2 regions of the Bradyrhizobium sp. UBA2491 genome follow, and region 1 is predicted to be linked to the other one. Evidence: riboswitches for the same ligand, from Rfam matches in the RefSeq annotation. Region 1 holds a riboswitch; the other holds the start of a gene.

What was found. A riboswitch is a leader RNA that binds a small molecule or an ion and turns the genes downstream of it on or off. The one in region 1 is predicted to bind glycine.
Region 2: it holds a riboswitch for glycine, as region 1 does, so the genes downstream of both, B2W55_RS16885 (D-amino acid dehydrogenase) here and gcvT (glycine cleavage system aminomethyltransferase GcvT) in region 1, are expected to answer to the same signal.

What each region holds. Positions count from the first base shown of each region.
Region 1 covers NZ_DDOP01000041.1:35,931-40,755, reverse strand. Annotated here, with positions in the region: gene alaS (alanine--tRNA ligase) at 1-1,141, opposite strand, end outside; glycine riboswitch at 1,343-1,433, shown strand; gene gcvT (glycine cleavage system aminomethyltransferase GcvT) at 1,573-2,718, shown strand; gene gcvH (glycine cleavage system protein GcvH) at 2,735-3,100, shown strand; gene gcvP (aminomethyl-transferring glycine dehydrogenase) at 3,277-4,825, shown strand, end outside.
Region 2 covers NZ_DDOP01000050.1:77,120-81,944, forward strand. Annotated here, with positions in the region: gene B2W55_RS16875 (ArgE/DapE family deacylase) at 1-75, opposite strand, end outside; gene B2W55_RS16880 (hypothetical protein) at 72-269, opposite strand; gene B2W55_RS16885 (D-amino acid dehydrogenase) at 392-1,702, opposite strand; glycine riboswitch at 1,768-1,883, opposite strand; glycine riboswitch at 1,887-1,994, opposite strand; gene B2W55_RS16890 (M20/M25/M40 family metallo-hydrolase) at 2,086-3,216, opposite strand; gene B2W55_RS16895 (ABC transporter substrate-binding protein) at 3,505-4,825, shown strand, end outside.

The sequences.
Region 1 (4,825 bases):
CGCCCTTCTTGAGGCCGGCGCTCTTCTCATCCAGAATCGAAAGACCGCGCACCAGCGTCTTGCGGAAGCGCGTCTCCTCCAGTTGCAGCGTTTCCTCGATCAGCTTCTCCGCGCGCACCAGGTCGGGATAGGCCTGGCCCATCTCGCGGACCAGCGCCCAGACCAGGCGATGCATCAGCGGCTCGCTTGCGCCGAGCAACTGCGCATGGCGCATCGCGCGGCGCATGATCCGGCGCAGCACGTAGCCGCGGCCCTCGTTCGACGGCAGCACGCCGTCGGCGATCAGGAACGCCGACGAGCGCAGATGGTCGGCGATCACCCGGTACGACGCCACGTTCTGCTCGTTCGGCCCATGGCCGAGGGCCGACGCGGTCGCGTCGATCAAATGGCGGAACAGATCGGTCTCGAACACACTCTCGACGCCCTGCAGGATGCAGGCCATGCGCTCCAGCCCCATGCCGGTGTCGATCGAGGGACGCGGCAGCGCCACGCGCTCCTCCTTCGTCACCTGCTCGTACTGCATGAACACCAGGTTCCAGAATTCGAGGAAGCGATCGCCGTCCTCCTCCGGGCTGCCCGGAGGTCCGCCCCAGATGTGCTCACCGCGGTCGATGAAAATCTCGGAGCACGGACCGCACGGGCCGGTGTCGCCCATCGCCCAGAAATTGTCCGAGGTCGCGATGCGGATGATGCGGTCGTCCGAGAAGCCCGCGATCTTCTTCCAGTAGCCGGCCGCCTCGTCGTCGGTGTGGTAGACGGTGACGAGCAGCTTGTCTTTCTTGAGCCCGAAATCCTTGGTGATCAGGTTCCAGGCGAGTTCGATCGCGCGCTCCTTGAAGTAATCGCCGAACGAGAAGTTGCCGAGCATCTCGAAGAAGGTGAGATGGCGCGCGGTGTAGCCGACATTGTCGAGATCGTTGTGCTTGCCGCCGGCACGTACGCATTTCTGCGACGTCGTGGCGCGCTGATAGCCGCGCTTCTCGACGCCGGTGAAGACGTTCTTGAACTGCACCATGCCGGCATTGGTGAACATCAGGGTCGGGTCGTTGCGCGGAACCAGCGGCGACGACGCCACGATCTCGTGGCCGTTCTCCTTGAAGAAGTTCAGAAATGTCGACCTGATGTCGTTGACGCTGCTCATGTTCATCCAATCGGAAAAAGGGGCCGGCCAGCCGCAAAGAGGCGTCATTTTCCGGCCGAACGCTTTTAGACATTGCCAGCTGCGGTGTCCAGAAACTGTGCAGGCGGATCATGGGCTTGCCGCGACAGCACAAAGCCCATTGGATAGTTGTTGCAGCTGCGTTGACAGTCTTGGTGGCGCCGTGTTTTCTACCTACCTCTAACCCGTCACGTCGGGAGAGACCGGCCTTACCGCCGGCGCCGAAGGAGCAACCGCCCCGGAAACTCTCAGGCAAAAGGACCGCGTGACGTCTGACATCTGGAAAGAGGCGCTGGGGTTCTCCCCGATGCGTCCGCCGACGGGATAATACTCTCAGGCACAGCGACAGATGGGGCTTTCTGCTGGTTTCTCAAGGGGAAATGGGTCCCCGCGGGAACCGCGAGGGCCCTGTGATGCTTGTGCGCGAAACTTCCCCGCTGAAACAGACCCCGCTGCACGCGCTGCATCTGGCACGCGGCGCCAAGATGGTGCCGTTCGCCGGCTACGACATGCCGGTGCAATACACGGCCGGCGTGCTGAAGGAGCATCTGCACACCCGCAAGGATGCCGGCCTGTTCGACGTCTCCCACATGGGACAGCTCGTGCTGAAGGCCAGATCCGGCAAGGTCGGCGACGCCGCGCTGGCGCTGGAAAAACTGGTGCCGCAGGACATTGTCGGCATCGCGCCGGGACGGCAGCGCTACGCGCAATTCACCAATCACGACGGCGGCCTGCTCGACGACCTGATGGTCGCGAATTTCGGCGATCATTTGTTCCTGGTGGTCAATGCCGCCTGCAAGGCAGAGGACGAGGCGCATCTGCGCGCGCATCTCTCCGATGTCTGCGAGATCGTGTCGCTGGCTGACCGCGCGCTGATCGCGCTGCAAGGTCCGAAGGCCGAATCGGCACTGGCGAAACTTTGTGCAGATGTCAGTTCGATGAAATTCATGGACGCCGGCCCCCGCCGCGTCGCCGACATCGATTGTTTCGTCTCCCGCTCCGGCTATACCGGCGAGGACGGCTTTGAAATCTCCGTGCCCGCCGACAAAGCCGAAGCCCTGGTTACCGCGCTGCTCGACAATCCCGACGTGCTGCCGATCGGGCTTGGCGCCCGCGACAGCCTGCGGCTCGAGGCCGGGCTCTGCCTCTACGGCCACGACATCGACACCACGACCACGCCGGTCGAAGGCGCGCTGGAATGGTCGGTGCAGAAAGTCCGCCGCGGCGGCAGCGCCCGCGCCGGTGGCTTCCCCGGCGCCGACAAGATCCTAAGCCAATTCGCACAAGGCGCATCGCGCCGCCGCGTCGGCCTCAGGCCGGAGGGCCGCGCGCCAGTGCGCGAAGGCGCCTTGCTGTTCGCCGACCCGACCTCGACCGAGCCAATCGGCAAGGTGACCTCGGGTGGCTTCGGCCCGAGCCTCAATGCGCCGGTTGCGATGGGCTATCTGCCCACCGCCCTGTCCGCGCTGGACACCATTGTTTTCGCCGAAGTGCGCGGCCAGCGGCTGCCGCTCAAGGTCGCCGCCACGCCCTTCGTCCCCAACACCTACAAACGCTAAACGCCAGAGGATCTCCATGACGACGCTGTACACGTCCGACCACGAATGGCTCCGCATCGAGGGCGACGTCGCCACGATCGGGATCACCGACTACGCGCAGTCGCAGCTCGGCGACGTCGTGTTCGTCGAACTGCCCAAGGTCGGCCGCAGCCTGAAGAAGGCCGAGGCCGCCGCCGTCGTCGAATCCGTCAAGGCCGCCTCCGACGTCTACGCGCCGATCACCGGCGAGGTGATCGAGGTCAACGAGGCGCTGGCCGCCGAGCCTGCCCTGGTCAATTCGGATGCCGGCGGTAAGGCCTGGTTCTTCAAGCTGAAGATCGCTGACAAGAGCGAACTCGGTGGCCTGATGGACGAGGCCGCCTACGCCGCCCACACCGCCTGAGAGAATGAAACAGATTGCGACCACACACTCACTGTCATCGTCCGGCCTTGTGCGTAATTGCGCACTTGGACCGGGCGATCCAGTACGCCGCGCCCCTTCAGCTTAATCGCTGACGTCCCGGCGTACTGGATACCCCGCATTCGCGGAGTATGACGGCTGACAATGAGGACCACGCCATGAACGCGCCTTTCAAGCCGATCAACGAAGCCGCCACCGATTTCGTCCGCCGACACATCGGACCATCGCCGCGCGACATCAACGCGATGCTGGAGACGGTCGGCGCCGCGAGCTTGCAGGCGCTGATGAACGAGACGCTGCCAGCCTCGATCCGGCAGAAGGCGCCGCTCGATCTCGGCCGCGCGTTGAGCGAGACCGAGGCGCTCGCGCATATGAGCGAGCTCGCCGCGCAGAACCAGACCTTCACGTCGCTGATCGGCCAGGGCTATTCCGGCACCATCCTGCCTCCGGTGATCCAGCGCAACATCCTGGAGAACCCGGCCTGGTACACGGCGTACACGCCGTATCAGCCGGAGATCAGCCAGGGCCGGCTCGAAGCCCTGTTCAACTTCCAGACCATGATCTGCGACCTCACCGGGCTCGACGTCGCCAACGCCTCGCTGCTCGATGAAGCGACGGCGGCAGCGGAAGCGATGGCGCTCGCCGAGCGCCACTCGCAGGTCAAGGCGAAGGTATTCTTCGTCGACAAGGAGGTGCATCCGCAGACGCTCGCCGTGATGCGCACGCGCGCCGCCCCGCTGGGCTGGGCGCTGGTGGTCGGCGATCCCCTGACCGAGCTCGACAAGGCCGACGTGCTCGGCGCGCTGCTGCAATATCCGGGCACATCGGGCGCGGTGCGCGACCTCCGCCCGGCGATCGCATCGCTGCGCGCCAAGGGCGCGCTTGCGATCGTGGCCGCGGACCTGCTGTCGCTCACCCTGCTCGCTTCGCCCGGCGAGCTCGGCGCCGACATCGCGATCGGATCGGCGCAACGGTTCGGCGTCCCGATGGGCTACGGCGGACCGCACGCCGCCTACATGGCGGTGCGTGACGCGCTGAAGCGCTCGCTGCCCGGCCGCATCGTTGGCCTGTCGGTGGATTCGCGCGGCGCGCCGGCCTATCGGCTGGCATTGCAGACCCGCGAGCAGCACATCCGCCGCGAGAAGGCGACCTCCAACATCTGCACCGCGCAGGTGCTGCTCGCGGTGATCGCCTCGATGTATGCGGTCTATCACGGGCCCGAGGGCCTGACGCATATCGCACGCAGCGTGCATCGTCGCGCCACCGTGCTCGCCGCGGGGCTGCGCAAGCTCGGCTTTGCGCCGACCAGCGAAGCGTTCTTCGACACCGTGACCGTCGAGGCCAGCGCGAAGCAGATCGAGATCGTCACGCGCGCCCAGGCGGAGCGGATCAATCTGCGGATCGGTGCGACCACGCTCGGCATCGCGCTCGACGAGACCACCACGGCAGAAACCGTCGAGGCGGTGTGGCGGGCGTTCGGCGGCAAACTCAGCTTTGCCGAGATCGAGGCCGCCGCCCGCGAGGCACTGCCCAAGGAGCTGCGGCGCAGCAGCGCCTTCCTCACCCATCCGGTGTTCAACAGCCATCGTTCGGAGACCGAGCTGCTGCGCTACATGCGCAAGCTCAGCGATCGCGACCTCGCGCTCGACCGCGCCATGATCCCGCTCGGCTCCTGCACCATGAAGCTCAACGCCACCACCGAGATGA
Region 2 (4,825 bases), on a different contig from region 1:
GTCGAAGTTTCGGTCGACGGCCGCGCACAGCTCTGCGGCAATCTGCGCCGGCTTGGTCAGCGTCCCGGTCGTCATGTCGCGCCTTTCGTGAAGCCCGGTGCATGAGCGAGAGCGTTGAGCGTTTCGGAGAAGCGGCGCAGGTGAGCGCGATGCGCGCCGGTGGCGAGTTTGGATATTTCTTCGCGGAAACGACCGCCGTCGACATACGTGCCGTCCACGGTCGCGCGACGCACCGCGTTGCCGCGCGTGCCCGCTAGCTCGATGCGCATTGTCCCCTCCCGCGCTGAAGCCTTTTTCTCATCATAACGCTAGTCCTTGTCAAACGGCGTTTCTCAGCGAATTCCGACTTGGCCACACGCAAATACGCTCATATTCTTCCTCTCCGGCCGGATTATTGGGGGAAAGCTGCGCGTGCGGTCTCGGTCGCATCGCACTGTGAGGGCACCATTGAAGGCGCGTCGAGGTCGCGCCAGTCGTCGATCGCCGCGGCGATCGTCTGTGCCGTCGCGGCCGACAACGTCCAGCCGAGATGGCCATGGCCGGTGTTGTAGAACACGCCCGGAATCCGTCCGGCGCGGACCACCGGCATCATGTTCGGCATCATCGGGCGCAGGCCCGCCCATGGCACGACCTTCGAGGTGTCGATCCCTGGGAAATGATGCCGCACCCAGTCCACCAGCGGCTGGATGCGATCGGCCCTGATGTCGCGGTTGAAGCCGTTGAACTCGGCCGTGCCCGCGACGCGGAAGCGATCGGCACCGAGCCGGCTGGTCACGATCTTGGCGGCCTCGTCGAGCAGGCTCACGGTCGGCGCGGCGTCGCGGCTGCGCGGCGCATCGAGTTGCACGGTGATCGAATAGCCCTTCACCGGATAGACATTGACACGGTCGTTGAGCAGGCCCGCGAAATGGCGGCTCGCCACGCCGGCGCAAATCACGATGCCGTCGGCATGCAAGTCGTGTCGCGTCGCAACGCCGGCGTCCTGCGCGGCGGCTTCGTTCCAGCCGATGCGAAAACCATCATCACCACGCGCGATGGTGTCGACATCAGCTTCGTGGACGAAGCTCGCGCCGCGGCGGGCGCAGGCATCGGCGAGGCCGCGCGTGAACTTGTGGATATCGCCGGTCGCATCCGACGGCGTGAAGAAGCCGCCATAGCAGGCGGTTTGTAGGGCCGGCTCGATGCCGCGGATTTCATCCGCCGTTACCGGCCGGCGATCGAGCCCGCCTTGTTGCAGCAGCGTGTTGACCCGCAGGCCCGCGTCGAAGCCATCCTTGTCGTGATAGACGTGAAGGATGCCGCGGCGCTCGAGGTCAAAGGCGATGTTCTCGCGTTGGGCGATCGAGAACAGATGCTTGCGGGCTTCGATCGCGAGCCGCGTGGTCTCGATGGTGTTGGAGCGATAACGCGCGATGCCACCCACGAACTCGCCGATCCAGGAATATTTGTGCCAGCTCGGCTTCGGATTCATCAGGAGCGGCGCGTCGCTCCTGAGCATCCAGCGCAGTCCCTTGAGAATGGTCGTGGCGCTGTTCCAGACTTCGGCGTTGCTGGCCGAAAGCTGTCCGCCATTGGCGAACGAGGTTTCCATCCCGGCGTAGCGATGCCGGTCGAGGACCGTCACCTCGTAGCCGCGTTCGAGCAGGGCATAGGCCGTCGTCACGCCGGTGATGCCGGCGCCAATGATCGCGATGTGTGGCATGGTGGTCTTCAGGCTCCCGCGGGTTAGAGTCGCCGAACCGCCGGTGAAACCGGCATCGGCGCCCCATCTGTCACGGTACCTGAGAGCTTGATCCGCATCGGGCCTGCGCCCGATCACGAACTATCCCCTTCGGTGGACGTCATGGCCCTTGATGTGCGGCCATGTTCGTCTCTCTCCAGATCGTCCTGACGATACAGTCCTTTTGCCTGAGAGTTTCCGGGGCGGTTGCTCCGTCGGCGCCGAAGCCAACAACATCAGATGTTGTCGCCTCGATCTCTCCCGCATCGTCGTATTGGACGGCCGGACCGTAGGCGAAGCCTCAAAACTGGACAAGGCTAAATTTCGGTCCGGCAGTGCCAACGTGTTGTGCAGTGCAATCGACGTCAGTCCAGCGTTGCGAGCAGTGCCGCCATCAGGCGGCCGCGCTCGGCGAGGCTCTCGACTTCGATATGCTCGTTGAGCGTATGCGCATCAGCGCCGCGAACGCCGAGCCCGTCGAGGGTTGGGATGCCCATCGCGCCGGTGAAGTTGCCGTCCGATCCGCCGCCGGCGCTGCCGTGCGGCAGATCGAAGCCCATCGCCGCCGCGAGGCCTTTTGCCTTTTCATACAGCGCCATGGTGCCGGCGTCCGGCTCCCATACCGGGCGCGTGACGCCGCGCGTCACCTTGAAGGTCACGTCGTTGGCGGTGCCCGACAGGGCCAGCATGCGCTCGACGCCGCGGTCGAGATCGGCCTGGCGCTTGGCCATGCTGAGCGCCTCGCCGGAGCAGGTGGTGGCAACGCAATTGACCCACTGGCCGCCATGCACGACGCCGACCGAGAAGGTGCAGTCGTCGGTGGTCATGCCGTCGATGGCGATGATTTGCCGGGCCATTTCCCGGATCGCGGAACGACCGGAGGACAGCGTCGCACCGGCATGGCTCGGCTTGCCGGTGGCTTCGAGATTGAAGCGCGCGATCGCGTAGCGGCCGGTGACGACGCCGTTGTTCGGCCGGCCGGGCTCGGGCACCAGCACATATTTGTTGCGTGCGGCTTCGGCCTCGATGATGTCGCGGGTCGACGGCGTGCCGACCTCTTCATCTGGCGTGAACAGCACGGTGATCGGCAGCGGCGTCGTAAAGGAGGCGCGGGCGAGTTGCCTGATGGCCTCGATCGACAGATAGTTGCCGCCCTTCATGTCGAAGATGCCGGGCCCGAAGCATTTGTCGCCTTCGCGCCGCCACTTCAGCTTCTCTATGGTGCCGACCGGGTGCACGGTGTCGAGGTGGCCGGCGATCAGGATGCCGGGCTGGCCTTGCTTGGGATGGGGAAAGCGGGCGCGCACGCAGCCCGCGAAGCCCTGGCGTCCCGCGATGCGTTCGATCGTCGCACCCATGATCGCCATCTCGCGCGCGGCGAGATCGAGCATGCGCTCGACCGCGGCAGCGTCCCAGGTCGGGCTCTCGCATTCCACCCAGCCGCGCAGGCCTTGCAACATGGCTTCGGAATCAAAGGGGAGGTTGGCTGGGTTCATGTCGTTTCTCTCTTGTTGTTCTGATCGCGTGACTGCGCTTATTCCGTACCTGCGCGCATGCGTGTCGCACGAAAAGCTCAGGCGACGACTTTGTAAAGTCAAAATGCACCAGGCTTCTCGTTCATTCGTTCGTATACGTTTGATGCTGCCCGAAACCGATTGACGCGCTTTGCGCTTGGTGCAAGTCTCGATTTCACAAGCCATACAGCATGTTAGTTCGCCTAAATAACGAACCGCGTGCATAACGAATAAGCCGGCTTTGACCAGTTACACGTCAGGAGAGATTCCATGTTCCCTATCTCGCGTTGGAAGCGCCGCACGTTCGCGGCGGCGTTGACGGCGGTCGCGCTGTCGTTCGCGCCGCAGCAACTATCGTTTACGCAACAGGCCATGGCCGCGGACAAGACCATCACCGCGGTGATGCATTCGGATCTGCGCGTCATCGATCCGATCCTGACCACGGCCTACATCACGCGAGACCATGGTTACATGGTCTACGACACGCTGGTGGCGACCGACTCCAACTTCAAGATCCAGCCGCAGATGGCGGACTGGAAGGTGTCCGACGACAAGCTCACCTACACGTTCACGCTGCGCGACGGGCTGAAGTGGCACGACGGCACGCCGGTGACTGCCGAGGATTGCGTCGCTTCGCTGAAGCGCTGGGCCAAGGTCGACGGCATGGGCCAGAAGCTGATGGACTTCACGGCGAGCCTCGAGGCCACCGATGCGAAGACGATCACGCTGAAGCTGAAGGAGCCCTACGGCCTGGTGCTGGATTCGATCGGCAAGCCGTCGTCGCGTGTCGCCTTCATGATGCCGAAGCGACTGGCCGAAACGCCGCCGGACAAGCCGATTCCGGAGCAGATCGGCTCGGGCCCGTTCAAATTCGTCCAGGCGGAATTCCAGCCGGGCGTGAAGGCGGTCTACGTCAAGAACAAGGACTACGTGCCGCGCAAGGAGCCGGCGAGCTGGACCGCGGGCGGCAAGGTCGTGAAGGTCGACCGCGTCGAGTGGGTCACCATGGCCGATGCCCAGACCGCGATGAATGCGTTGCAGTCCGGCGACATCGATTTCCTGGAGAACCCGTCGTTCGACATGTTGCCGATCCTCGAAGGCGACAAGGACCTCAAGGTCGAGACGCTGAACAAGTTCGGCTTCCAGACGCTCGGCCGCATGAACTTCCTCTATCCGCCGTTCGACAACATCAAGGTTCGCCAGGCGGCGCTGATGGCGATCAACCAGAAGCAGGTGCTCGACGCGCTGGTCGGCAATCCCAAATATTACAAGACCTGCGTCGCCTTCTTCATCTGCGATACGCCGTTCGCGACCAATGTCGGCGGCGAGACGTTGTTGAAGGGCGGCGACATGGCTGCGGCCAAGAAGGCGCTCGCCGAGTCCGGCTATGACGGCACGCCGGTCGTCATCATGGCGCCCGGCGATGTCACCACGCTCAAGGCGCAGCCCGTCGTCGTCGCGCAGCAGCTGCGTGACGCCGGCTTCAAGGTCGACCTGCAGGCGACCGACTGGCAGACCGTCGTGACCCGCCGCGCCAGCCAGAAGCCTCCGAAGGACGGCGGCTGGAATATGTTCTTCACCAACTGGGTCA